4 regions of the Brachybacterium phenoliresistens genome follow, and region 4 is predicted to be linked to each of the others. Evidence: riboswitches for the same ligand, from Rfam matches in the RefSeq annotation. Region 4 holds a riboswitch; each other region holds the start of a gene.
What was found. A riboswitch is a leader RNA that binds a small molecule or an ion and turns the genes downstream of it on or off. The one in region 4 is predicted to bind thiamine pyrophosphate.
Positions count from the first base shown of each region.

Region 1 (5,574 bases), 200 kb from region 4:
CGCACCCGTGCGCGGGGCGACCTCGGCGAGCTGGGCGGTGTTCGTGATGGTCATGAGCGTGACCGTCGGGTGCTCGGCGGCCCGGACGGCCTCGAGGTCGACCACGACCAGCAGATCGCCGGCGGAGACCTTCTGGCAGGACTCGACCTGGACGTCGAATCCCTCGCCCTTCATCTGCACCGTGTCGATGCCGATGTGGATGAGGACCTCGATGCCGTCGGCGGTGCGCAGCCCGAAGGCATGGCCGGTGCCGGCGACGGTGATCAGCTCGCCGTCGACCGGGGAGAGGATCCGGCCGTCGACCGGCTCGATGCCGACGCCCTCGCCGAGGGCGCGGGAGGCGAACACCGGGTCCGGCACCTCGTCCAGGCCCACCACGCGGCCGCCGACGGGGGCGGCGATCTGCACCGCCGGGCCGGCGGGGACCGTCGAGGCCGTGCCGGAGGCGGCGTCCGCGGCGGAGGCATCGGCCGCGCCGGCGGAGCCGGAGGCATCGGCCGCGGGACCGGCCGGAGCCGTGGCACCGGCGGCCGCAGCCACGGAGCCGGCGGCCGCGGCGGAGGCGGCGCCCCCGACCCCGGCGCCGACCAGCTCGCGCTCCCGCGCGGCGGGCTCGGCGACGACGGCGGAGCTCTGGGCGGCGGCCTCGGCCGCATCGCGCTCGGCGTTGGCCTCGGCGCGCTGGGCGGGGGTCATGTAGTCCGAGAAGTACACGAGCACGAGGGCGGTGACGAATGCGGCGGCGATCGCGATGACGTACACGCCCATCGGGTCGAACACGGGGATCGTCAGCAGCGAGGTGAAGGCGAAGGCGGAGGTGTCCACGCCGCCCAGGATGCCCACGATCAGACCGCCCACGAGGCAGCCGACGAGCATGCGCGGGTAGATCCGCTTGAAGCGCAGGTGGATGCCGTACAGCGAGGGCTCGGAGATGCCGCCGAACAGGCCCGCCGCGAGGGCGCCGGTCGCGGTCTGGCGCATGATCGGCTCGCGGTGGCGGATCGACAGCAGCAGCACGCCGGCGGTGGCGCCGAAGCAGGCGAAGTTCCAGGCGCCCATCGGGCCCTGGATGAAGTCGTAGCCCAGGGCGTTGATGTTCTGCAGCATGAGCGCGTTCAGCGGCCAGTGCAGGCCCAGCGGGACCAGGAACGGGTACAGCAGCGGGATGAAGATCGCGAAGACGATGGGGGCGTTGCCGTTCAGCCAGGCCAGGCCCGCGCCGATGCCGTTGCCGGCCCAGATGCCCAGCGGGCCGATGAGGAAGGCGGTCACCGGGATCATGATGAGCATCGAGAAGAACGGCACGAACACGAGCTGCACGTTCTCGGGGAAGACGCGCTGCAGGCCCTTGTAGACCAGGGCGAGCAGGGCCACCATCAGCAGCGGCACGAACACCTGGCCGCCGTAGTCGTTCAGCTGCATCGGCAGGCCGAACACGTCGGCCACGCAGTTCTGGGTGCCCAGGGTCGCGTTGGTGGTGCAGGTGATCCCCGGGGTGCCGCCCTCGGGGTTCAGCAGGCCGGTGAAGTTCGGGGTCATCACCGCGGCCATCACGGCCGAGCCCACCCACGGATCGATCTGCAGCTTCCTGGCCGCGTTGTAGGCCACCATGATCGGCAGGAAGTAGAGCACCGAGCGCCACATCGCATCGACGAAGACCCAGGTGGCGGACTTGTCCGCGGCGCGGAAGTCGACCACGCCGAGGGCGTCGAGCACCGAGGCGATCGCGATGATCAGCGAGGCGCCCAGCAGCACGCCCATCAGCGGGCGGAACGAGTCGGAGAGGTACTCGAAGAAGTTGTCGAGCCAGGCGAACTTCCCGCGGCTCTTCGCCCGGATCGCGGCCTTTACCTCGGCGTCGCTCTTCGCGGCGGGCCTGCCGCCGCCGGTCATCGACGGGAGGTTCATGATCCGGGAGTAGACGTTGGCGACGGCGCCGCCGATGACGACCTGGAACCGGTCGCCGGACTGCGGCACCGTGCCCATGACGCCGTCGAGGGCGTCGAGCGCGGCCTGGTCGACCTTGTCGCCGTCATGGAGCTGGAAGCGCAGGCGCGTCGCGCAGTGCGTGAGGCTCTCGACGTTCTCGGGACCGCCGACGCCGCGGAGGATGTCCTCCGCGAGGGCATCGGGCCCCGGTGCAGGTGTGTTCATGATGCGTCCTCGCATTCTCATCGGCTCGCGCCGTCCTGGCAGGTGCGCCGCCACGTCCACCGGACCCCTGCTGCGCCACGGCGGCGATCCCGGCTTCGGGACCCGCACGCCGCCCGCCGCCGGGCCGCGCCGCCGCCCGATTCCGGGCAACGAAAAAGGCCCGGGGCGCACCCACAGGGCGTTCCCCAGGCCTTGCCTCCCCTCAGGCGGAGCGCTGCCCTGTCATCGCACGGTGGCGATCGGGCGGCGTCCTCGGGGAGTGACAATCCTGTGATCGTGGTCGATCGGCGCACAGCATAGCACCTCCCCGGCCGAGGGGAAGCCGGCCTGCTGCCGGACGGCGCCGCCCCGGCCGGGGCGCCGATGCTAGGTTCGAGGCCGACACGGGGTGCCCGCCGCGTCCGGAGCGCGGGCTGAGATGAGACCCGTCGCACCTGATCGAGCTCGCACTCGCGGAGGGATGTCACCCATGAGCCCTGTCCTGCACGAGCCGACCGGCCGCCCCGGCCCGACGGACGCGCCCCGGATCCCGAACGTCCTCACGATCGCCGGGACGGATCCCAGCGGCGGGGCGGGGATCCAGGCGGACCTGAAGACCTTCTCCGCCCTCGGCGCCTACGGGATGAGCGCGGTCACCGCCGTGGTCGCGCAGAACACCCGAGGAGTCCAGGACGTGCTGGTCCTCGAGCCCGAGTTCGTCGCCGCCCAGATCCGCTCCGTGATCGACGACGTGCGCGTCGATGCGATCAAGCTGGGCATGCTCGCCACCGCCCCGATCGCCGCCGCGGTGGCCGATGTCCTGGCGGAGATCCCCGAGGTGCCGCTGGTGATCGACCCGGTGATGGTGGCCAAGAGCGGCGACCGCCTGATCAGCGACGAGACCGTCGCCGTGGTCCGGGACCGACTGGTCCCCCGCGCCGCGCTCATCACCCCGAACCTGCCCGAGGCCGCCGTGCTGCTGGGCGCCGCCCCCGACCTGGGGGCCTGGGCGGTGGCGGACGGCGCGGATGCCGATCGCGCACCCGTCCGGGCCGGGACGGGCACCCCGGCGACCGGGCCGGCAGAGGCCGAGGCGGCCGATGGGAGCGCCGGGGGCACCGGGGGCACGGCGCGGGAGGCGGATTCCCTCGCGCGGATGCGGGAGCAGGTGCCGGACCTGCTGGCCCTCGGGTCGGCGTGGGTGCTGCTCAAGGGCGGCCATCTGGTCGGGGAGACCAGCGTGGACCTGCTGGCTGGGGCCGCGGCCGCGGACGATGCCGTGCTCGAGCTGCCGGCCCGGCGCATCGCGACCCGCAACACCCACGGCACCGGGTGCACGCTCTCCGCCGCCGTCGCGGCGCTGCTGCCGCGTCACGGGATGGTCGAGGCGGTGCGGCAGGCCAAGGACTATCTCACCGGCGCGCTCGCGCACGCGGACGAGCTCGCCGTGGGCGGCGGCCACGGCCCCGTCCACCACTTCCACGCCCTGTGGGACAGGCCCGCTCCGCGCCCTTGAGACCCGAGCGAGCTCCCGGGCATCCGAACGGGAACCCTGCGATCCGAGCGGGCGCCCGGGGATCCGAGCGGGCGCCCTGCGATCCGAGCGGGCATCCCACGAGCTGAGCGAGCACGAACGGCGGCCTGAGAGCCTCGAGCCAGGCAATCGCCTGGCTCGCGGCCCTGAGACAGCCATCCGTGCACGCCCTTCGGAGTCCGGCCGCTCGGTCCGGCCGCTCCCGCGGGTCAGGCGATGCCGTCGGCGGCGCGGGCGATGGCGTGGAAGCGGGCGACGTCCAGGGTCTCGCCGCGGGCCCCGGGGTCGACTCCGGCGGCGCGCAGGATCTCCTCGGCGCGCGCGGAGGAGCCCGCCCAGCCGCCGAGGGCCGCGCGGAGTGTCTTGCGCCGCTGGGCGAAGGCCGCATCGACCACGGCGAACACCCGCTCCCGCTCCTCCTCGGTGCCCATCGGCTGCTCGTGGCGGGTCAGCCGCAGCAGGGAGGAGTCGACGTTGGGCACCGGCCAGAACACCTGCCGGGAGATCTGCCCGGCCCGCTCGGTGCGGCCGTACCAGGCGGCCTTGACGCTGGGGGCGCCGTAGATCCGCGAGCCGGGGGACGCGGCGAGGCGGTCCACCACCTCGGACTGGACCATGACGATCGCCTCGCGCAGCTGCGGGAAGCGCTGGAGGAGCGTCAGCAGGATCGGCGTGGCCACGTTGTAGGGCAGGTTCGCCACGAGGATCCGGGGCTCGCCCGCCTCCGGCAGCTCGGGCAGCTCGGTGACGGCGAGGGCGTCGGCGTGCACGAGCCGGTAGCGGTCGGGGGCGATGCCGCGGGCCCGGAGGGTCAGCGGCAGCAGCTGCGCGAGGCCCCGGTCCAGCTCGATGGCGGCGACATCGGCCCCGGCCTCGAGCAGCCCCAGGGTGAGCGAGCCCAGGCCCGGGCCGACCTCGAGCACGGCGCTGCCGGGCCTCACGTCGGCGCGCTCGACGATGGTCCGCACCGTGTTGGGGTCGATGACGAAGTTCTGCCCGCGCTGCTTGGACGGACGGATCCCGGCGGCCTCTGCGAGCTCGCGGATGTCGCGGGCGCTGAGCAGCAGGGAGGGCTCGGCGCCCTCGCGGGGCTGATCGGCGCTCATGCGGCGGGCCAGTCGTAGACGCCGCGGGTGGTCTCGCGGATCCGGCGGCACGCCTGCTCCAGGTCCGTGCCGGTGACCTCCGCGATCGTCGCCATGGTCAGCGGGATCAGATAGGAGGAGTTGGGGCGGCCCCGGTAGGGCACCGGGGTGAGGAACGGGGCGTCGGTCTCGACCATCACGCGGTCCAGCCCCACCTCGGCCAGCGCCTCGCGCAGGCCCTGGGCGTTCTTGAAGGTCACCGTCCCGGCGAAGGAGAGGTAGAAGCCGCGGTCGACGCAGGCGCGCGCGAACTCCGCATCGCCGCTGAAGCAGTGCAGGACGGTGCGCTCGGGGGCGCCGTCCGCGTCGAGGATCTCCAGGACGTCGGCGTGGGCGTCGCGGTCATGGATCTGCAGCGGAAGACCGGTCTCCTTCGCCAGGGCGATGTGGAAGCGGAAGGCGTCGATCTGCGCCTGCCGGGCCTGCTCGTCCTTCCGGGAGGTGCGGAACCAGTCCAGGCCGCTCTCCCCCACCACCACCATGCCGGGGCCGCGGACCAGGGAGTCCACCTCGGCGAGGGCCTCGTCCAGCCCGATCATCTCCTGTCCCTCGTGGCCGTGCCCGCGCGCGTGCAGCGCGGCCTCGTTGGGGTGGATCGCCACGCCGCCGCGCAGGGAGGCGGGGGCGTCCGGGGAGTCGAGCAGCCGGGCGGTCCAGCGCACGGACTCCAGGTCGGAGCCGATGGTGATCATCGCGTCGACGCCGACGGCCGCCGCCCGGGCGATGTGCTCGGGGACCGTGAGGTGGTCCTCGCCGTCGGCG
Region 1 is NZ_BAAAOW010000002.1:638,853-644,426, reverse strand. It holds gene ABD234_RS07380 (glucose PTS transporter subunit IIA) at 1-2,154, opposite strand, end outside; TPP riboswitch at 2,529-2,632, shown strand; gene ABD234_RS07375 (hydroxymethylpyrimidine/phosphomethylpyrimidine kinase) at 2,624-3,649, shown strand; gene rsmA (16S rRNA (adenine(1518)-N(6)/adenine(1519)-N(6))-dimethyltransferase RsmA) at 3,877-4,773, opposite strand; gene ABD234_RS07365 (TatD family hydrolase) at 4,770-5,574, opposite strand, start outside.
Region 1: another riboswitch for thiamine pyrophosphate. It lies ahead of ABD234_RS07375 (hydroxymethylpyrimidine/phosphomethylpyrimidine kinase); the one in region 4 lies ahead of ABD234_RS06430 (ECF transporter S component).

Region 2 (5,574 bases), on a different contig from region 4:
CGATCTGGTTGATCGCGCTGGTCGCGCCCTCGACCACGCCCATGGCGAGCACCTGCTCGAGCCCCTCGCGGGAGGCGTAGGTCGAGGTGTAGACCGCCTCGGTGCCGCCGTCGACCTCCGAGAAGACGAACTCGTTGGTCGACTCGGGCAGCTCGGGGTTCTTCGCGAAGGTCTCGTCGGCGAAGCCGTCGCGGAAGGTGAAGGACCGCGGGGCGTCGACCGCGTCCACCTCCCAGTAGCCGTAGTGCTTGTCGCCCTCGGGGCCGGTCATGAAGTAGGTGACGCGGCCGCCGGGGGCGAGCTCGTGGTCGACGACGGTCGCGGGGTAGGTCTCGGGACCCCAGACCTTCTCGAGCTTGCGCGGGTCGGCGTACACGTCCCAGACCTGGTCGATCGGCGCGGCGAACCGCGCGGTCAGGGTGAGGGTGAGGGCGTCGAGGTCGTGGGTCACGTCGGTGACGGGCATGGGTCAATCCTCCTGGGCTGAGCTCTCGAGGAGCTGGTCGATGCGGGCGATGCGCCCGCGCCAGACGGCCTCGAGCTCGGTGAGCAGCGTCTGGACCGATCGCACCGCCTCGACGTCGCCGCGGGCCAGGGACTCCCGGCCCGCCCGACGCCGGGTGATGAGGCCGGCCCTCTCGAGCACCGCGACGTGCTTCTGCACGGCCGTGAGGCTCATGTCGTACTTCCGGGCGAGTGCTGAGACGGAGGACTCGCCGGCCAGCACGCGCCGCAGGATGTCCCGGCGCGTGCGGTCCGACAGGGCGTGGAACCAGGCGTCCGCCCGGTCCTCCTCGGTCTCGTGCACGCCCCCAACTTACAACCGAAGGGTTGTAGGTTGTCAAGGGGTCGAGGTGACGCAGGTCATGCTCGCGGAGTAGGTTGGGGTCATGGACTTCACCGGGAAGATCGTCGTCGGGCATGACGACTCCGAGGCCTCGAGGATCGCCGTGCGCTACGCGGCCCGTCTGGCGCGGGACGCCGGGCGGGAGCTGCGGATCGTCCACGCCTGGATCTGGCCGCTGCTGGGCAAGAACGTCGACCCCGTCGACGGCGTCGCCGGCAGCGGGCTGCGCAACCAGGCCCTCGGGCTGCTCTCCGACGCCGCGGACCTCGCCCGCGAGACCGCGCCCGGCGTCGAGGTCGGCACCTCGCTGGTGACCGGCCACGCCCGGGTCGTGCTCGGCGAGGCCTCCCGCACCGCCCGCCTGCTGGTGGTCGGCCACCGCGGGCTCGGCGGCTTCTTCGGCATGCTGCTGGGCTCGGTCAGCCTGGGCCTGGTCACCCACTCCGGCTGCCCCGTGCTCGTGGTGCGCTCCGAGGAGGAGCCCGACGGCCCCGTCCTGGTGGGCGTCGACGGATCCGACGCCGGCCTCGGCGCCGTCTCCTCCGGGGTGCGCCTGGCGCGGATCCGCAGGGCGCCGCTGCGCATCGTCCACGTCCAGCGCGTGGTCGACGGCCACGCCGCCGTGAGCGAGGACGCCGCCCGCGCCATCGTCGAGACCGCGCTCGCCCAGGCGCGCGAGGAGCTCGGCGCGGACTCCGGGGTGGAGGTCACCGGCGAGGTCCTCGAGGACCGCACCGTGCCGCGGGGGCTGCTCGCGGCCGCGGAGAGCGCCCGCATCATCGTCGTCGGCCACCACGGCGAGGGCCGCCGCCGCTTCGGCTCGACCGCCCACGCGATCATGCACCACGCCCCCGGCAACGCCGCGATCTGCCGGCACGACCACGTCCCCGTCGATTCCGACGAGAAGCCCGAGATCGTCGACGAGAGCTGAGCGCGGCTATACTCGCGCCGAGCACGGGAGTCCAGTGAGCTGGGCTGAGAGGGAGTTCTCCAACTCCGACCGTAGAACCTGATCCGGATCATGCCGGCGCAGGGAGCTTCGCCGGACGACCGCCGTCCGCGCCCGTGCCATCGCCCGGGAAGAACCCCTGACATGGCAGCTCATCGCCCCACCGCGCGCCTCACCCTGCGCGACATCGTCGTCATCGTCGTGCTCGGCGTCGTCTTCGGATTCCTGTACTGGGTCTTCGTGCAGGCCTGGACGGCGCTGTCGATCCTCATGGGCCCGCTCGGCGACCTCACCGGCAACCTGCTCATCGGCTGCTGGCTGCTGGTCGCGCCGATCGCCCTCGCGATCCTCCGCAAGCCCTTCGTGGGCGTGATCGCGGAGCTGCTCGCCGCCGCCGTGGAGGTCGTCTTCCTCGGCAGCCCCGCCGGGCCCCTGCTGCTGATCACCGGCCTCATCCAGGGCATCGGCTCGGAGATCCCCTTCGCCCTGACCCGCTACCGCCGCTACGGCGCGGCCGTCTTCCTCGCCTCCGGCCTGTGCGGGGCGGGCCTCGTGTTCTTCTGGTCCGCCGTCCGCTTCGGCTGGCTGGGCCAGGACATCCTCCCGCTGCGCCTGACCCTCCAGCTGCTCAGCGGCGCCCTGCTGGGCGGCCTGCTGGCGCGGGGCATCGTCCGCGCCCTCGAGCGCACCGGCGTGCTGGCGAACCTGCGCCCCGCCGTCGCCGCGGACGAGCTCGTGCGCCGATGATCCGCGCCGAGGAGCTCGAGATCGTCCTGCCCGGCGGCGGGGGCGTCGGCCCCTGGAGCGGCAGCATCGGCCCCGGCGAGCACGTGCTCGTGCTCGGCCCCAGCGGCGCGGGGAAGTCCACCCTGCTGCGGGCGCTGGCCGGCGCCGTCCCGCAGCACGTGCACGGCCGCGTCGAGGGCGCCCTGTCCATCGACGGCATCGACCCGATCCGCGCGGGCGTGGCCGCGACCTCGGACCGCGTCGGCTTCGTGGGGCAGGACCCGGTCGCCGGCGTGTGCCTCTCGCGGGTCGCCGACGAGGTCGCCCTGCCGCTGGAGAACCGCCGGTGGCGGCCCGCGGACATCGGCCCCCGCGTCGCGGAGGTGCTCGCGCAGGTCGGCGCCGCGCACCTGCAGGAGCGGGAGACCGCCGAGCTCTCCGGCGGGGAGCTGCAGCGCGTGGCCCTCGCCGCCGCCCTCGCGGCTCGCCCCGCGGTGCTCCTGCTCGACGAGCCGACCGCCATGCTCGACGCCGCCGGGGTCGCGGCGGTGCGCCGCGCCGTCCAGGGCCTCCCGGCCGAGGTCGCCGTGATCCTCGTGGAGCACCGGCTCGACGACTGGGCGGGGGAGCGCGGCCTGGCCGGCCTCCCGCCGCGCACCATCGCCCTGGACGAGCGGGGCCGCGTGCTGGAGGACGGCCCCACCGCCGCGGTGCTCGCCCGGCACGGCCCGCGCCTGGCCGCGCAGGGCTGCTGGCTCCCCCGGGAGGTGCCCCTGGGGCCCGCGCGGATGACGGTGCGCGACCTCCATGTGTCCCGCGGCGGCCGGCCGGTGCTGCGCGGCCTGGAGCTGGACCTCCACGGCGGGGAGATGGTCGCGATCATGGGGGCGAACGGCGCCGGCAAGTCCACGCTCCTGGAGTCCCTCGCCTCCCGCTCCCCGCGGCCCGGCCTCGTCCTCCAGAACCCGGAGGACCAGTTCGTCGCCGCCACCGTGCGGGCCGAGCTCGCCGAGGGCCTGCCCGTCGGCGCGGCCGATCGCGTCGAGGCGATGCTCGCGCGGATCGGACTGGCCGAGCACGCCGAGGCCAGCCCCTACCGGCTCTCCGGCGGGCAGAAGCGGCTGCTCTCGATCGGGGCCATGCTGCTGCACGGCCGGGAGGTCCTGCTGGCCGACGAGCCCGGGTACGGCCTGGACCGTGCGGCCGCCGTGCGGACCATGCGGCTGCTGCGCGACGCCGCCGACGACGGGGCCGCCGTCCTCCTGACCAGCCACGACGCTCGGACGGCGCATCGCTGGGCGGACCGGGTGCTCCGCCTGGAGGACGGGGTGCTGCGATGAGGCCCGCCTACCTCGCGCGCCGCAACCCGACGGTGCTGCTGGGGCTGGTGCTGGCCACCAGCGTGGTCACCCTGTTCCTGCACGACGTGCCGCGGCTGGGCGTCCTGTACGCGCTGCTGCTGCTGGCCGCCCTCGCCGGCGCCCGCTTCCCTCCGGGACGCCTGGCGCTCGCCCAGATCCCGTTCGTGCTGTTCGCGGCCGGGATCGTGGTGGTCAACGCGCTCACGCGCCCCGCCCCGGAGGGGCTGATCATCGGCGTGGCGCTGGGCCTGCGGGCCCTGGCCATCGGCACCGCCTCGCTGATCCTCGCGCGGGCCGCGGAGCCGCGCGCCCTCATGGTCTCCCTGGTCCAGCATGCGCGGCTGAGCCCTCGCATCGCCTATGCGCTGATGGCCGGGCACCGCATGCTCGAGCAGCTGCCGGGGCGCTGGCGGACCATCACCCGGGCGCATCTCGTGCGGTCGGGGCGGGAGAGGCTGTCCCCGCGCCAGCTGGGCCGCTGCGCCTTCGCGCTGCTGGTCGGCTCGCTGCGCTCCGGGGAGCGGCTGGCCTTCGCCCTGGAGTCCCGGGGCCTGACCGACGGGCCCCGCACCGTCTGGCGGCCGGTGCCCCTGGGGCGCGGCGACGCCCTGCTGGTCGCCGTCTGCGCCCTCGTGGTCGCCGCGGTCGTGGCGGTCCCGGCCTGATCAGGACCCGGTCGCGGGCGGGGTCTCGCCCGCGAGGATCCGGTACATCCGGGCCCGCGCGCTCTCGAGGATCTCGGCGGCCTCGGCGATCTGCGCCTCGCTGCCGGCCCGGCCCACCTCGCGGACCGCGCCGCGCAGCTCGAACATCAGCGAGCGCAGATCGACGCGCTCCTCGTCGGAGTGCGGGTCCTGCCCCGGGAACGGGTTCGACCACGAGGAGGAGCTCTCCTCGACGTGGCGGCGGCCCGCGTCGGTCAGGCTCGCGAGCTTGCGCCCGCCCTCCTTCTCGGTGGCGACCAGGCCCTCGTCCTCCAGCAGGCTGAGGGTCGGGTAGATGGCGCCGGGGCTGGGGCTCCAGCGCCCTCCGGTGCGCTCGGCGATGGTCTGCATGAGCTGGTAGCCGTGCATCGGCTCCTCCTGCAGGAGCAGCAGCACCGCGGTGCGCACGTCCCCGCGGGGCGCGCGATGCGGACCGCCGCCGCGCCCGCGGCCGCCGCCGCGGCGCGGGCCGCGCTCGCCGTCCGGTCCGGGGCCGAAGTCCGGCCCGAAGCCCGGCCCGAAGCCCCGGCCGCCGCGGCCTCCGCGGGGCCCGCGGCCGACGCGCGGCCCCTCGCCCGGGAGCTCCCTGCCCCAGTCCTCGTCGTGATGCCGGCGCCCGCGGTCGGGGCGCTCGTGGTGGTCATGATGGGTATGCATGATCGTATCCTTTCATATCGCGTAGCATCACGATATATCGCTAACTCGCGGGACGCAAGGGGTGCCCCGCCGCGACCTCCCGCCCGCCCCGCGGCGAGTGCCGCCTCACGAACCGGATCCGGGCCGATCTGGCTCGTGAGGCGGCACTCGCCGCCGGGGGAGGGGGAGGTCGGACGGCGGGCTCAGGCCCCGGCGCGCTCGGCGAGCTGGCGCTTGATGCGGCCCAGCATGCCGGCCATGCCCCGCAGGCGCAGGGGGCTGACGACCTCGGCGAGGCCCAGCTGCTCGGTGACGTCGGCGGGGACGTCGAGCACCTCGCCCACGGTGAGG
Region 2 is NZ_BAAAOW010000006.1:79,451-85,024, reverse strand. It holds gene ABD234_RS13310 (SRPBCC family protein) at 1-466, opposite strand, end outside; gene ABD234_RS13315 (multidrug effflux MFS transporter) at 1-12, shown strand, start outside; gene ABD234_RS13305 (ArsR/SmtB family transcription factor) at 470-808, opposite strand; gene ABD234_RS13300 (universal stress protein) at 891-1,778, shown strand; TPP riboswitch at 1,792-1,900, shown strand; gene ABD234_RS13295 (ECF transporter S component) at 1,941-2,543, shown strand; gene ABD234_RS13290 (ABC transporter ATP-binding protein) at 2,540-3,862, shown strand; gene ABD234_RS13285 (energy-coupling factor transporter transmembrane component T family protein) at 3,859-4,548, shown strand; gene ABD234_RS13280 (PadR family transcriptional regulator) at 4,549-5,244, opposite strand; gene ABD234_RS13275 (SufE family protein) at 5,427-5,574, opposite strand, start outside.
Region 2: another riboswitch for thiamine pyrophosphate. It lies ahead of ABD234_RS13295 (ECF transporter S component); the one in region 4 lies ahead of ABD234_RS06430 (ECF transporter S component).

Region 3 (5,574 bases), on a different contig from region 4:
TACGCGTAGGCCCAGTCGTAGCCCTTGGTGACCAGGTCCAGCTCCTCGCTCGCGGCGGGGTACACGAGGTGCTCGATGTCGATCGACGAGGCCTGCCAGTGCCCGGGGAAGCGGTCCAGGGTGTACTGCAGGGCGGTGAAGGTGCCCAGCTGGAACGGCCCGGAGCCCACGGGCTCCTCGTTGCGCCAGGTCGAGGGGTCCGCGACGCCCTCCCAGAGGTGCCGCGGGACGATCACGGTCTGGCCGATGACCGGCAGCGCCGGCGAGTCCGGGCTCTTCAGAGTGATCGCGATGGTGCGTCCGTCGACCTCGAGCGTGTCGATGCGTCCCCAGGCGCCGGCGACGTCGTTGGCCGGGAAGTCCTGCAGCATCCGGAAGGTGTAGTCGACGTCCTCCCCGGTCAGCGGCGTGCCGTCGTGCCAGCTGACGCCCTCGCGCAGCGTCAGCACGATGCGCTGCGGGTCCGGCTGGTCCCAGCTCTCGGCCAGCCACGGGACGAGCTCGCCGTCGAGCGGATTGATCCAGATCAGGGGCTCGTACAGGATCGACGCCGCCGTGCGCTTGTTCGCGTGGAACGGGTTGAAGTTCGCGGTGAAGGTGGGGGTCCCCTTGTCGCCGGCCACGAGCATCGTGTCCGGGCCGATGGTCGGATCGGGCCGGCTGCGGATCTGCAGCGAGCAGCCCGACGCCAGCAGGCCGGTCGCCGCCAGGGAGGCGCCGCCCAGCAGGGTGCGTCTGCGGAGCAGGGGTGGTGCGGATGCCACGGTGGTGCACGTCCTCACGCCGTCGTAGGGAGCGGGGTCGCCGGGCGGCGACCTCAGCGGGCCGCACGACGCGGCCCCGACCTCCGCCGCTCTCCGCGGCGCGGTCGACGACGACTGTATGCGCTTACATTCCGGCGGCGCAACCCCGGCGCCCGGCCCGGGATCGGGCGTGCGGGGAACGGAGAGGGGAAGGGGGCGAGGTGACCGGGGCGGACGGATCGGCGTGCACGGAACGGCGCAAGGCCGCCGGCACGGGGGGTCGCGTGCCATGGCCGCTGCGCGAAGAATCGGAGTGAATCCGTCGCTGCGCCCATCGATCGGAGTAACTCCGTCGCTACGCCGATCGACCGGAGTAACTCCGTCGCTACCTCGCCGGGAAGCGACGGACTTACTCCGGTCGTGTGTCCGGCCCCTGCCCCGAGCCGGCGCCTGTTGCCGGTGGCGGTGGCGGTGGCGGTGCCGATGCTGCCGGGGGATCGGCGGCGACCCGCGCCAGCCCACGTCGGCCCGCCCTGACGGGCGGGGTCAGCCGAGGGGGCCGCAGCTCGCGCGCAGGAGGACGTCCACCGGCAGCTGCAGGTCGCGCGGGGCGGCGTCCGGGTCCGCGAGGCGGCGCAGCAGCAGCTCGACCGCGCAGATCCCCAGGTCGATCATCGGCTGGCGCACCGTGGTGAGGGTCGGGGTGCTGTAGCGGGACTCGTCGATGCCGTCGAAGCCGGTGACCACGCAGGTCCCCGGCACGTCGACCCCGCCCTCGCGCAGCGCCGCGAGCGCCCCCAGGGCGCTCTGGTCGTTCGCGCCGATCACCGCCGCGGGGATCTCCTCCTCGAGCTGCGCCGTGACCGCGTCGTGCCCGCCCTGCCAGGTGAAGTCGGCCATCGCCGTGCGCCAGGGGACGTCCTGGCCGGCGATCGCGTCGTGGAATCCCCGGGCGCGGCCCGCGGCATCGGGCGAGTCCGGCGGGCCGGCGAGATAGAGCACGGGCCCCGGGGGCTTCACCGCGAGGACGTGGCGCACCAGGGCGGACATCCCGCCGCGGTTGTCGACCCGCACCGCATCGGCTCCCGTCCCGCCCTCCCCGGCGACCGTCACCATCGGGGTGCGGCCGATGCTTCCCCGGAGCAGCTCGTCGGGGACGGTGCGTGCGACGACCGCGAGGGCGTCCACCCGTCCGGCGAGGTCGTGCATCACCACGTCCCGGCTCACGCTGGTCCCGGCCGCGACGAGCAGGGCGTAGCCGGCGCGCCATGCCGCCGCCTCCGCCCCGCGCACGAGCTGCTCGAAGTAGCGGTTGCGGTACGGATCGGCCTGGCGTCCGTCGCGGTCGTCGAGGAACTCCACGACGGCGGGCGCTCCGTCCTCCGCGGGGAGGCGCCGGCTCGTCGCCGGGATGTCGTGGCCCGGGATCAGCAGGCCGAGCACGCCGGTGCGCCGATCGGCCAGCCCGCGGGCGCTCGCGTTGGGCACGTACCCGAGCCGCCGCACGGCCTGGAGCACGCGCTCTCGCGTCGAGACGCTCACCTTCTCGGGGCTGCGCAGCACGCGGGAGACCGTGGCGATCGAGACGTCGGCCTCGCGCGCGACGTCGTAGACGGTCGGGGACTTGCTCTCGGCCACGCCAGGCCTTTCAGGAGACGCCGGGATCGGCGCAGGGACGGGACCGTGGCACCGTACCCGACGGCGCGGCGCGGCACTCTGCGCGGGAGGGCCCGGGGCTCAGAACGCGTACGGCCCGAACCGCATCCACGCCACGAACACCGAGAGGATGCCCAGCACGATCGCGGGCATCGCCGCCGGGAGGTCGTCCTCCTCGCGTCGCAGGTGCAGCAGCGCGGCGAACACCATGGTGATGCCCAGCCCCGCGGCGGCGAAGGCCGTCAGCCAGGGGGCGATGCCGAGCGCTGCCGGGAGGATCAGGCCGATCGCCCCGAGCACCTCGAGCGCTCCGATGCCGCGCACGGAGGGATGCGGGAACTGCTCGACCCACGGCGTCCGTTCGATCAGTCGTTCACGGGAGCTGACCAGCTTGGTGGTCCCCGAGGTCGCGAAGACCACCGCGAGAAGTCCGGCCAGGGTCCACAGGAGGATCTCCATCTGCCCATCTCCTTCGGCGAGCCGGCGCCTCCGGCGGCCGGGGCGGCCACCTGCGCCGGGTATCAAGTATCTCTCCGACATCGGCCGATGTCATGCGAACGCGCAGGTCGATTCGTCCGAGGCTCGCCACGGGGCGTCCCGGGACCGCGGCCTGCACCCTGGCCGGCCGATCCCGCGGGGTCTCAGCGCGAGGGGCGGTCGCGCCGGCGGGCACGGGGCATCGGGTAGTGTGCCGGGCGTGACACGGGGTGCCGCCACGCGCGGCTGAGAACACACCCGTCGAACCTGATCCAGTTCACGCTGGCGGAGGGATTGTCGCAGCGGCCGTGCGCCGGATGCCCCGGGTGACCGGTGCATCCGTGCAGGTCACGCTCGGGGGTGCCTCTCGCCGAATCGAGAGGCAGACGATGACCGATCCCGTCCCCGCAGCCCAGCCCGATCCCGCCGCGCAGCCCGATCCGACGGCCCAGCCCGATGCGGCTCCCCGCGGCTCCGCGGCACCTCCCGCGCCCTCCTCCGCCCCTGCGCTCTCCGAGCAGGTCGTCGTGGTCACCGGCGGCGCCCGGGGCCTGGGCCGTGCGATCACCGAGGCGTTCCTGCGCGAGGGAGCCCGGGTGGTGATCGACCATCTGCGCAGCGCCGACGCCGCCCGCGAGATCGCCGCCGCGCACGAGGGGCGGGCCCTCGCCGTGCGGGCCGACGTCCGCGACCGCGCGGCGCTGGACGCCCTGTTCGCCGAGGCCGAGGACCACTTCGGAGCGCCGGTGAGCACCGTCGTCTCCAACGCCCTGACCGACTTCGCCTTCGACGGCGATGCCCGCCCGAAGGCCGCGGAGATCGGCTACGAGGCCTTCGCCGCCCAGTTCGCCGGATCCGTCCAGGGCACCGTCAACCTGGTCCAGGCCGCCCTGCCCCACTTCGACCGCGCCGGTTCCGGGCGGGTCGTCACCATCGGCACGAACCTGTTCCAGAACCCCGTGGTCCCCTACCACGACTACACCGCGGCGAAGGCGGCCCTGCTGTCCCTGACCAGGACCTTCGCCGCAGATCTGGGCCCGCGCGGGGTGCGGGTGAACATGCTCAGCGGCGGCCTGCTGCGCACCACCGACGCGAGCGCCGCGACGCCCGAGGCGGTGTTCGACGCGATCGCGGCGAGCACCCCGCTGGGGTCGGTGACCACCCCCGAGGAGTTCGCCGACGCCGTGCTGCTGCTGGCCTCGCCGCTCTCCCGGGCGATCACCGGCCAGAACCTCGTCGTCGACGGCGGGCTGGTGAAGGACTGATGACGGCCGCACCGCGCCCCATCCACCTGAACCTGTTCGCCCACGCCTGCGGCCACCACTCGGCGGCCTGGCGGCGGCCCGGCTCCGATGTGGCGCGGCTGGGCGACATCGGCCGATGGGAGGAGCTGGCGCGCCTCGCCGAGCGCGGGACGCTGGACGCGCTGTTCCTCGCGGACGGGCAGTCCGCGGGCGTCCCCGGGATCGCCGGCGGGCCGCGCTGGTTCTTCGAGCCGATCACCGCGCTCACCGCGATGGCCCGGGCGACCACGCACCTGGGCCTGGTCACGACGATCTCGAGCACCTTCTGGCAGCCGTTCCACGCGGCGCGCATGCTCGCGAGCCTGGACCACATCAGCGGCGGCCGCGCCGGGATCAACGTCGTCACCTCGATGACCGACGAGGAGGCCCGCAACCACGGCATGGACGCGCTGCCGCCGCATGCCGAGCGCTACGCGCGGGCCGATGAGTTCATCGAGGCGATCACCGCCCTGTGGGACTCGTTCCCGGCCGAGGCGATCCTGCCCGACGGCGGCGCCACGGTCTACGCGGACGTCGAGCGGATCCGACCCATCGACCATCGGGGCGAGAGCTTCCGGGTCGCCGGGCCGCTGAGCATCCCCTCCCCGCCGCAGGGCCGGCCGGTGCTGTTCCAGGCCGGCAGCTCGGAGCCCGGGCGCGATCTCGCCGCCCGCCATGCCGAGGGGATCTATGCCGTGGCCTGGGACATCCCCATGGCGACGGAGTACCGCGCCGACATCCGCGCGCGGGCCCGGGCGCAGGGCCGGGACCCGGATTCGATCGTCGTCATGCCGGGGCTGGTCACCTACATCGGCCGCACCGAGCAGGAGGCGCGGGAGAAGAAGGCGGCGCTGGATGCGCTGCTGCCGGCGCGGGAGTCCCTCGCCCAGCTGTCCTTCTTCATCGGCCAGGACGCGAGCGCCTGGGAGCTGGATGCCCCCGTGCCGGAGCTGCCGCCGCTGGAGGAGTTCACCGGTCCGCAGGGCCGGTATGCCACGGTGCTGCGGATCCTCGAGTCCGCCCCGGCCCGGCCGACGGTCCGGGAGCTGCTGGGGCTGCTCGCCGCCGGCGGCGGGCACGCGACGATGATCGGCACCGCGGAGCAGGTCGCCGACCAGATCATCGCGTGGGTCGACGCGGGCGCGGCCGATGGCTTCAACCTCATGCCCCCGACCCTGCCGGAGAGCCTTGAGGACGTGATCGACCAGGTCATCCCCATCCTCCGGGAGCGGGGCCGGTTCCGGCGGGAGTACGCGGCGACGACTCTGCGCGGCCATCTCTCCCCGGGATAGGGACCTCGCGGCGCGGGCAGCGGGGAGCGCTCCGCTCCTCCTCCCCAGGGCACGTTCGTCCCCATCGTCGGGGTGCCTGTGGCGCGGCCGCGACACGCCGCGGAGGATGAGGGGAGAACGTCT
Region 3 is NZ_BAAAOW010000004.1:13,204-18,777, forward strand. It holds gene ABD234_RS10375 (ABC transporter substrate-binding protein) at 1-764, opposite strand, end outside; gene ABD234_RS10380 (LacI family DNA-binding transcriptional regulator) at 1,290-2,381, opposite strand; gene ABD234_RS10385 (DoxX family protein) at 2,481-2,858, opposite strand; TPP riboswitch at 3,093-3,188, shown strand; gene ABD234_RS10390 (3-oxoacyl-ACP reductase) at 3,266-4,141, shown strand; gene ABD234_RS10395 (LLM class flavin-dependent oxidoreductase) at 4,141-5,451, shown strand.
Region 3: another riboswitch for thiamine pyrophosphate. It lies ahead of ABD234_RS10390 (3-oxoacyl-ACP reductase); the one in region 4 lies ahead of ABD234_RS06430 (ECF transporter S component).

Region 4 (5,574 bases):
CGCCAAGCCCTCGCAGTGGTCGACGGAGGCCGTGGCGACCCTGCTGAACGAGGGGGTCGGCGTGCGGCGCAGCATGGTGCTGCGCGTGCTCGACGTCGCCGGCACCATCACCTTCCAGCTCGGCGCCACCATCCTGGTGATGCTCTCCCCCGCCATGGTCGTGGCGACCGTGGTGCTGTCGATCGCCACCGGGCTGTCGACCCTCGTCCTCCAGCGCCGCTCGCCCTCGCAGCGGGCCCGCTCGCCCTGGGCCCTCGCCCCGGTGGGCATCGGCCTGCTCGTGCTCGTCCTCGCCGTCCTCGCCCTAGGAGCCTGACCCGATGGAATCTTCCGCACCCCTGCCCTCCGGCCTCGATCTGCGCTGGAGGGACGAGGCGATCCGCCCGCAGGACGACCTGTTCGGGCACGTCAACGGCCGCTGGCTGCGCGAGCACGTGATGCCCGCGGACCGCTCGAGCGACGGCGAGTTCCGCCGGCTGCGCGACCTCTCCGAGGAGCGCGTGCGGGAGATCGTCGAGGAGGCCCCCGCGGACAGCCGCATCGGCGCGCTCTACCGGGCGTTCATGGACGAGGACGCGATCGAGGCCAAGGGCTCCGCGCCCCTCGAGCCGCTGCTGCAGGAGATCACGGCGACCGCGGATCGGGGCGAGCTGACCGAGCTGATGGCCTCCCCCGGGTCCGGCACCTCGCTGCTGCTGGCCTACGTGTGGACCGACGACCGCGACTCCACCCGCTACCAGGTGAAGATCCACCAGGGCGGGCTGGGCCTGCCCGACGAGTCCTACTACCGCGAGGACGCCTACGCCGAGATCCGCACGGCCTACGTCGAGCATCTCTCCCGCCTCGCCGCCCTGGCCGACCTGCCCGGCCGTGCGGGCCTCGTGATCGGCGACGCGGCCGCGCAGGCGCGCGCCGTCATGGACTTCGAGACCCGCCTGGCCGGCGCGCACGTGGACGTGGTCCGGGTGCGCGACCGCGAGAAGTCGGACAACCCGATGGACGCCGCGGCCCGCGCCGAGACCGCCCCGCGGCTGGACTGGGCGGCGTTCGTGCGCGGCACGGGCGCCCCCGAGGCGGCCTTCGACGTCGTCTCCGTCGGCCAGCCCGAGTTCCTCGCCGAGGCCGATGCCGTGTTCGCCGAGACCGACCTCGCCGTCCTGCGGACCTGGCTCGCCCTGCACACCATCGCCTCCTACGCCCCCTACCTCTCCTCCGCCTTCGTCGAGGAGGACTTCGACTTCAACGGCCGGGTCCTCTCCGGGGCCGAGGAGCTGCGCGAGCGCTGGAAGCGCGGCGTGGCCCTGGTCGAGAGCATCGCCGGCTTCGACGTGGGCCGGGAGTACGTGGCCCGCCACTTCCCGCCCGCCCACAAGGAGCGGATGGACGAGCTGGTCGCCGCGCTGCTGGAGGCCTACCGCGCCTCCATCGAGCAGCTGGACTGGATGACCCCGGAGACCCGCGGCCGCGCCCTGGAGAAGCTCTCCCGCTTCACCCCGAAGGTCGGCTACCCCGAGCAGTGGCGCAGCTACGACGGCCTGGAGATCGACCCGCAGGACCTGGTCGCCTCCGTGCGGGCCAGCCGCCGCTTCGACGCGGACTACGAGTACGCCAAGGTCGGCGGGCCGATCGACGAGCACGAGTGGCACATGACCCCGCAGACGGTCAACGCCTACTACAACCCCGGCCGCAACGAGATCGTCTTCCCCGCCGCGATCCTGCAGCCGCCCTTCTTCGACGCCGAGGCGGACCCGGCCGTGAACTTCGGCGGGATCGGCGCGGTGATCGGCCACGAGATCGGGCACGGCTTCGACGACCAGGGCTCGAAGTACGACGGCGACGGCAACCTGCGCTCCTGGTGGACCGCGCAGGACCGCGCCGCCTTCGAGGAGCGCACCTCGCGGCTGATCGACCAGTTCTCGGCGCTGTCCCCCCGGGACCTCGAGGAGAGCCACCGCGTCAACGGCGCGCTGACCATCGGCGAGAACATCGGCGACCTCGGCGGCCTGTCCATCGCGGTCAAGGCGTACCTGCAGGTCGCCGGCTCCGACGCGCCGGAGATCGACGGCTTCACCGGCCTCCAGCGGGTGTTCCTGTCCTGGGCCACCGTGTGGCGCGGCAAGAACCGCGAGCAGGAGGCGATCCGTCGCCTGGCCACGGACCCGCACGCCCCCGCGGAGTTCCGCTGCAACACGGCCGCCAGCCACGTCGACGCCTTCCACGAGGCGTTCTCGGTGACCGCGGGCGACGCCCTCTACCTCGAGCCCGCGGACCGCGTGAGGATCTGGTGAGCCGGCCGGATCCGCCCTTCTACGTCGGGGCGACCCGGCCCGGGGCGGTGGGCTGGACGCGCATCGGCATGACCGCGGCGATGGCGCTGGTGCTGCTGGTGCTGGGCCTGACCGTGCGCTCCGCCGTCCCGCCGCTGCTGGTGGTGCTCCTGGCGGCCGTCGCCCTCGGCATGGCCCTGTGGTCCTGGATGCGGCTGTGGACGCGGTTCATCGTCGACGAGCACGGGGTGACCGTCTCCTACGGCGGGTTCTGGCCGCAGCGCCCCTGGGACGTCGCCGCCTTCCGCACCGTGCAGCTGCGGGAGATCCCCGGGGAGACGCTCGGCGTGAGCGTCGGCCCCCTGGGGCGGCCCCGCGGCCGCATCATGACCGGGGCCGCGCACGAGCGGCGCCCCGTCGCCGGCCGCCCCGTCCACCCGCCGGAGGCACCGCAGGAGACCTACCGCATGCAGGTCACCCGCGCCGGCACCATGGTCGAGATCATCGGCCGCGACGGCACGCACTTCCTGCTCTCCCCCACCGATCCCGAGGCCACGGCGCTCGCGGTGGACCAGGCGATCCGGGCACGGCGCTGAGACGGTAGGATCGGTCCGTCATCCACGACAGGGGAGCACCGCACGGTGCTGAGAGTGCGCACGGCGCAGACCCTCGAACCTGATCCGGCTCGCACCGGCGGAGGGAGTCGGGACTTCTCGGCGGCATCACTGCCGCATCCCCTTTCCATCTCGGGAAGGAGATCATGATGACGACCACGACGGGCACCGCCCGCACCCGCTACCGCACCATCGACCTGGTGGTGGTCGCCGGGATCGGCGCCGCCTTCGGCGTCGCGTTCCTGGGCTACGGGGCGCTGTACAGCCTCATCGGCCCTCTCACCGCCGCCTTCAAGCCCGCCGAGGGCCTGCTGGCGGGCATCTGGTTCCTGCCCGCGGTCATCGCCGGCCTCGTCGTGCGCAAGCCCGGCGCCGCGATCGGCGCGGAGCTGATCGCCGCGACGCTCGAGATGATGCTCGGCGGGCAGTGGGGCTGGGGCACGGTGGTCTCGGGGCTGCTGCAGGGCGGCGGCGTCGAGCTCGCCTTCGCCCTGACCGCCTACCGCCGCTCCACGGTGCCCGTCGCCGTGCTCGGCGGCGTGCTCGCCGCGTCCCTGGAGTGGGTGTGGGAGCGCTTCGCCTACTACCCGGAGATGAGCTGGGGCTTCGCGATCATCATGCTCGGCTTCTTCCTCGTCTCGGGGGCGCTGCTGTGCGGAGCGCTCGGCTGGGCGGCGACCCGGGCCCTCGCGGCCACGGGGGCGCTGGATCCCTTCCCGGCCGGTCGCGAGCTGGCGGGCGCCGACCGGGCGTGAGCACCGCGACCGCCGCCGCCGTGCTCGGGGTCGAGGACCTCGGCTGGCGGCCCGCCTCCCGCCGGGAGCCCACCCTCTCGGGCGTGACGCTGCACGTCCCGGCCGGACAGCGGGTGCTGCTGGCCGGGGCCAGCGGCGCCGGGAAGTCGACGCTGCTGCGGGCGCTGGCCGGGCTGCTGGATCCGGAGGCCGGAGAGATCACCGGCGCCCTGAGCACCCCCGACCGTCCCGGCGAGCGGGGCCTGCTGCTCCAGCAGAGCGTGCACGCCCTGGTCGCGGCGACGGTCGCCCGCGATGCGGCCTTCGGACCGGAGAACGCCGCGCGCTCCCGGGCGCAGATCGCCGACACCGTCCGCGGCGCCCTGTCCGCGGCGGCGGTCGACGTCGACGGGGAGGCCTCCCCCTTCGACCTCAGCGGCGGCCAGCAGCAGCGGGTCGCCCTGGCCGGCTCCCTCGCCCTCGCCCCGGACGCCCTGCTCCTGGACGAGCCCCTGAGCATGCTCGACCCGTCGGCGGCCGATGCCGTCCACGCGGCGATCCTCGAGGCCGCCGAAGGGCGCACCCTGGTGGTCGCCGACCACCGCACCGCCCGCTGGCTGCCGCACGTGGACCGGGTGATCCTGCTCGGGCCCGGCGGGAGGATCCTCGCCGACGGCCCGCCCGGCACGGTGGCGCTGCCCGCCGCCGAGCTCCCGCCGCCCCCGCGCCCCGCGCCCGGGGCGGAGGTCGCCGCCCTCGAGGCCGTCGCGATCCGCCGCCGCGGAGGCCGCGAGATCCTGCACCGCGACCTCGACCTGGCGCTGCGCGCCGGGGAGCTCGCCGCGCTCACCGGCCCGAGCGGCAGCGGGAAGACGACGCTGCTGCGGGTCCTGCTGGGGCTGGAGGCGCCCGCCGCGGGGAGGATCCGCCGGCCCGAGCGGGAGCGGACGGCCTTCGTCCCGCAGGAGCCCGAGCACTCCTTCGTCGCCCGGACGGTGCGCGAGGAGGTCACCGCCTCGCCCTGGGCGCAGGACGAGGCCGCGGCGGAGGAGCTGCTGGAGCGCGCCGGGCTCACCCACCTGGCCGCCGCGAACCCCTTCACGCTCTCGGGCGGGGAGCAGCGGCGCCTCGCGATCGTCGCCGCCCTCGCCCAGCGCCCGCGGCTGCTGGTGCTGGACGAGCCGACCGTCGGCCTCGACGACGCCCGGCTGGCCGACGTGGTCGCCCTGCTGGACCGCGCCCGCGAGGACGGCTGCGCGATCATCGCGGCGACCCACGACGAGCGCCTCGCCTCCCGCGCGGACCGCACCCTCGCGCTGCCGGCGCGCCCCGCACCGGACCGGCCCGTCTCCCGGGAGATCACCCCGGTGCCGCACCCCCGCCGCACGGCGGCGCGCGCCTGCAACCCCCTCACGCTGTGCGCCGTCGGCCTGCTCGCGGCCATCGGCTCCTTCGGCGTGTCGACATGGCAGATCGGCGTGCTGGGCCTGCTCCCCGTGCTGCTCCTGGCCCCGCTGGCCGTTCCCGGCTGGCGATCGGCGGTGCTGCGCCTGGCGCCGGTCCTGCTCTCCGCGGCGACCCTGGCATGGACCACCGCCCTGCTCTCCCCGCTCGCCCCGCTGTCCGCCTCGGCCTGGCTGCTGGGCGCGAAGGAGGCCTCCCGGATCACCCTGTTCGTCGCGCCGGGCGTGCTCGCCCTCGCCTCCGTGGACGTGACCGCCCTGGGCGATGCCCTGCGCACCCGGCTGCGCCTGCCCGGCCGGCCGCTCGCCGCCGGGGTCGCCGCCCTGGTCCGGATCGGGCACCTGCGCGGGCAGTGGGAGCGGATCCTCGCCGCGCGGACGCTGCGCGGGCTGGGCTCGGCCCGCTCGCCCCGCGTGCTGGCCTCGGCGACCCTCGCCCTGCTGGTGGACACGCTGCGCGGGGCGGAGCAGCAGGCCCTGGCCATGGACGCCCGCG
Region 4 is NZ_BAAAOW010000002.1:443,457-449,030, reverse strand. It holds gene ABD234_RS06445 (hypothetical protein) at 1-316, shown strand, start outside; gene ABD234_RS06440 (M13 family metallopeptidase) at 321-2,288, shown strand; gene ABD234_RS06435 (hypothetical protein) at 2,285-2,863, shown strand; TPP riboswitch at 2,883-2,986, shown strand; gene ABD234_RS06430 (ECF transporter S component) at 3,031-3,636, shown strand; gene ABD234_RS06425 (ATP-binding cassette domain-containing protein) at 3,633-5,574, shown strand, end outside.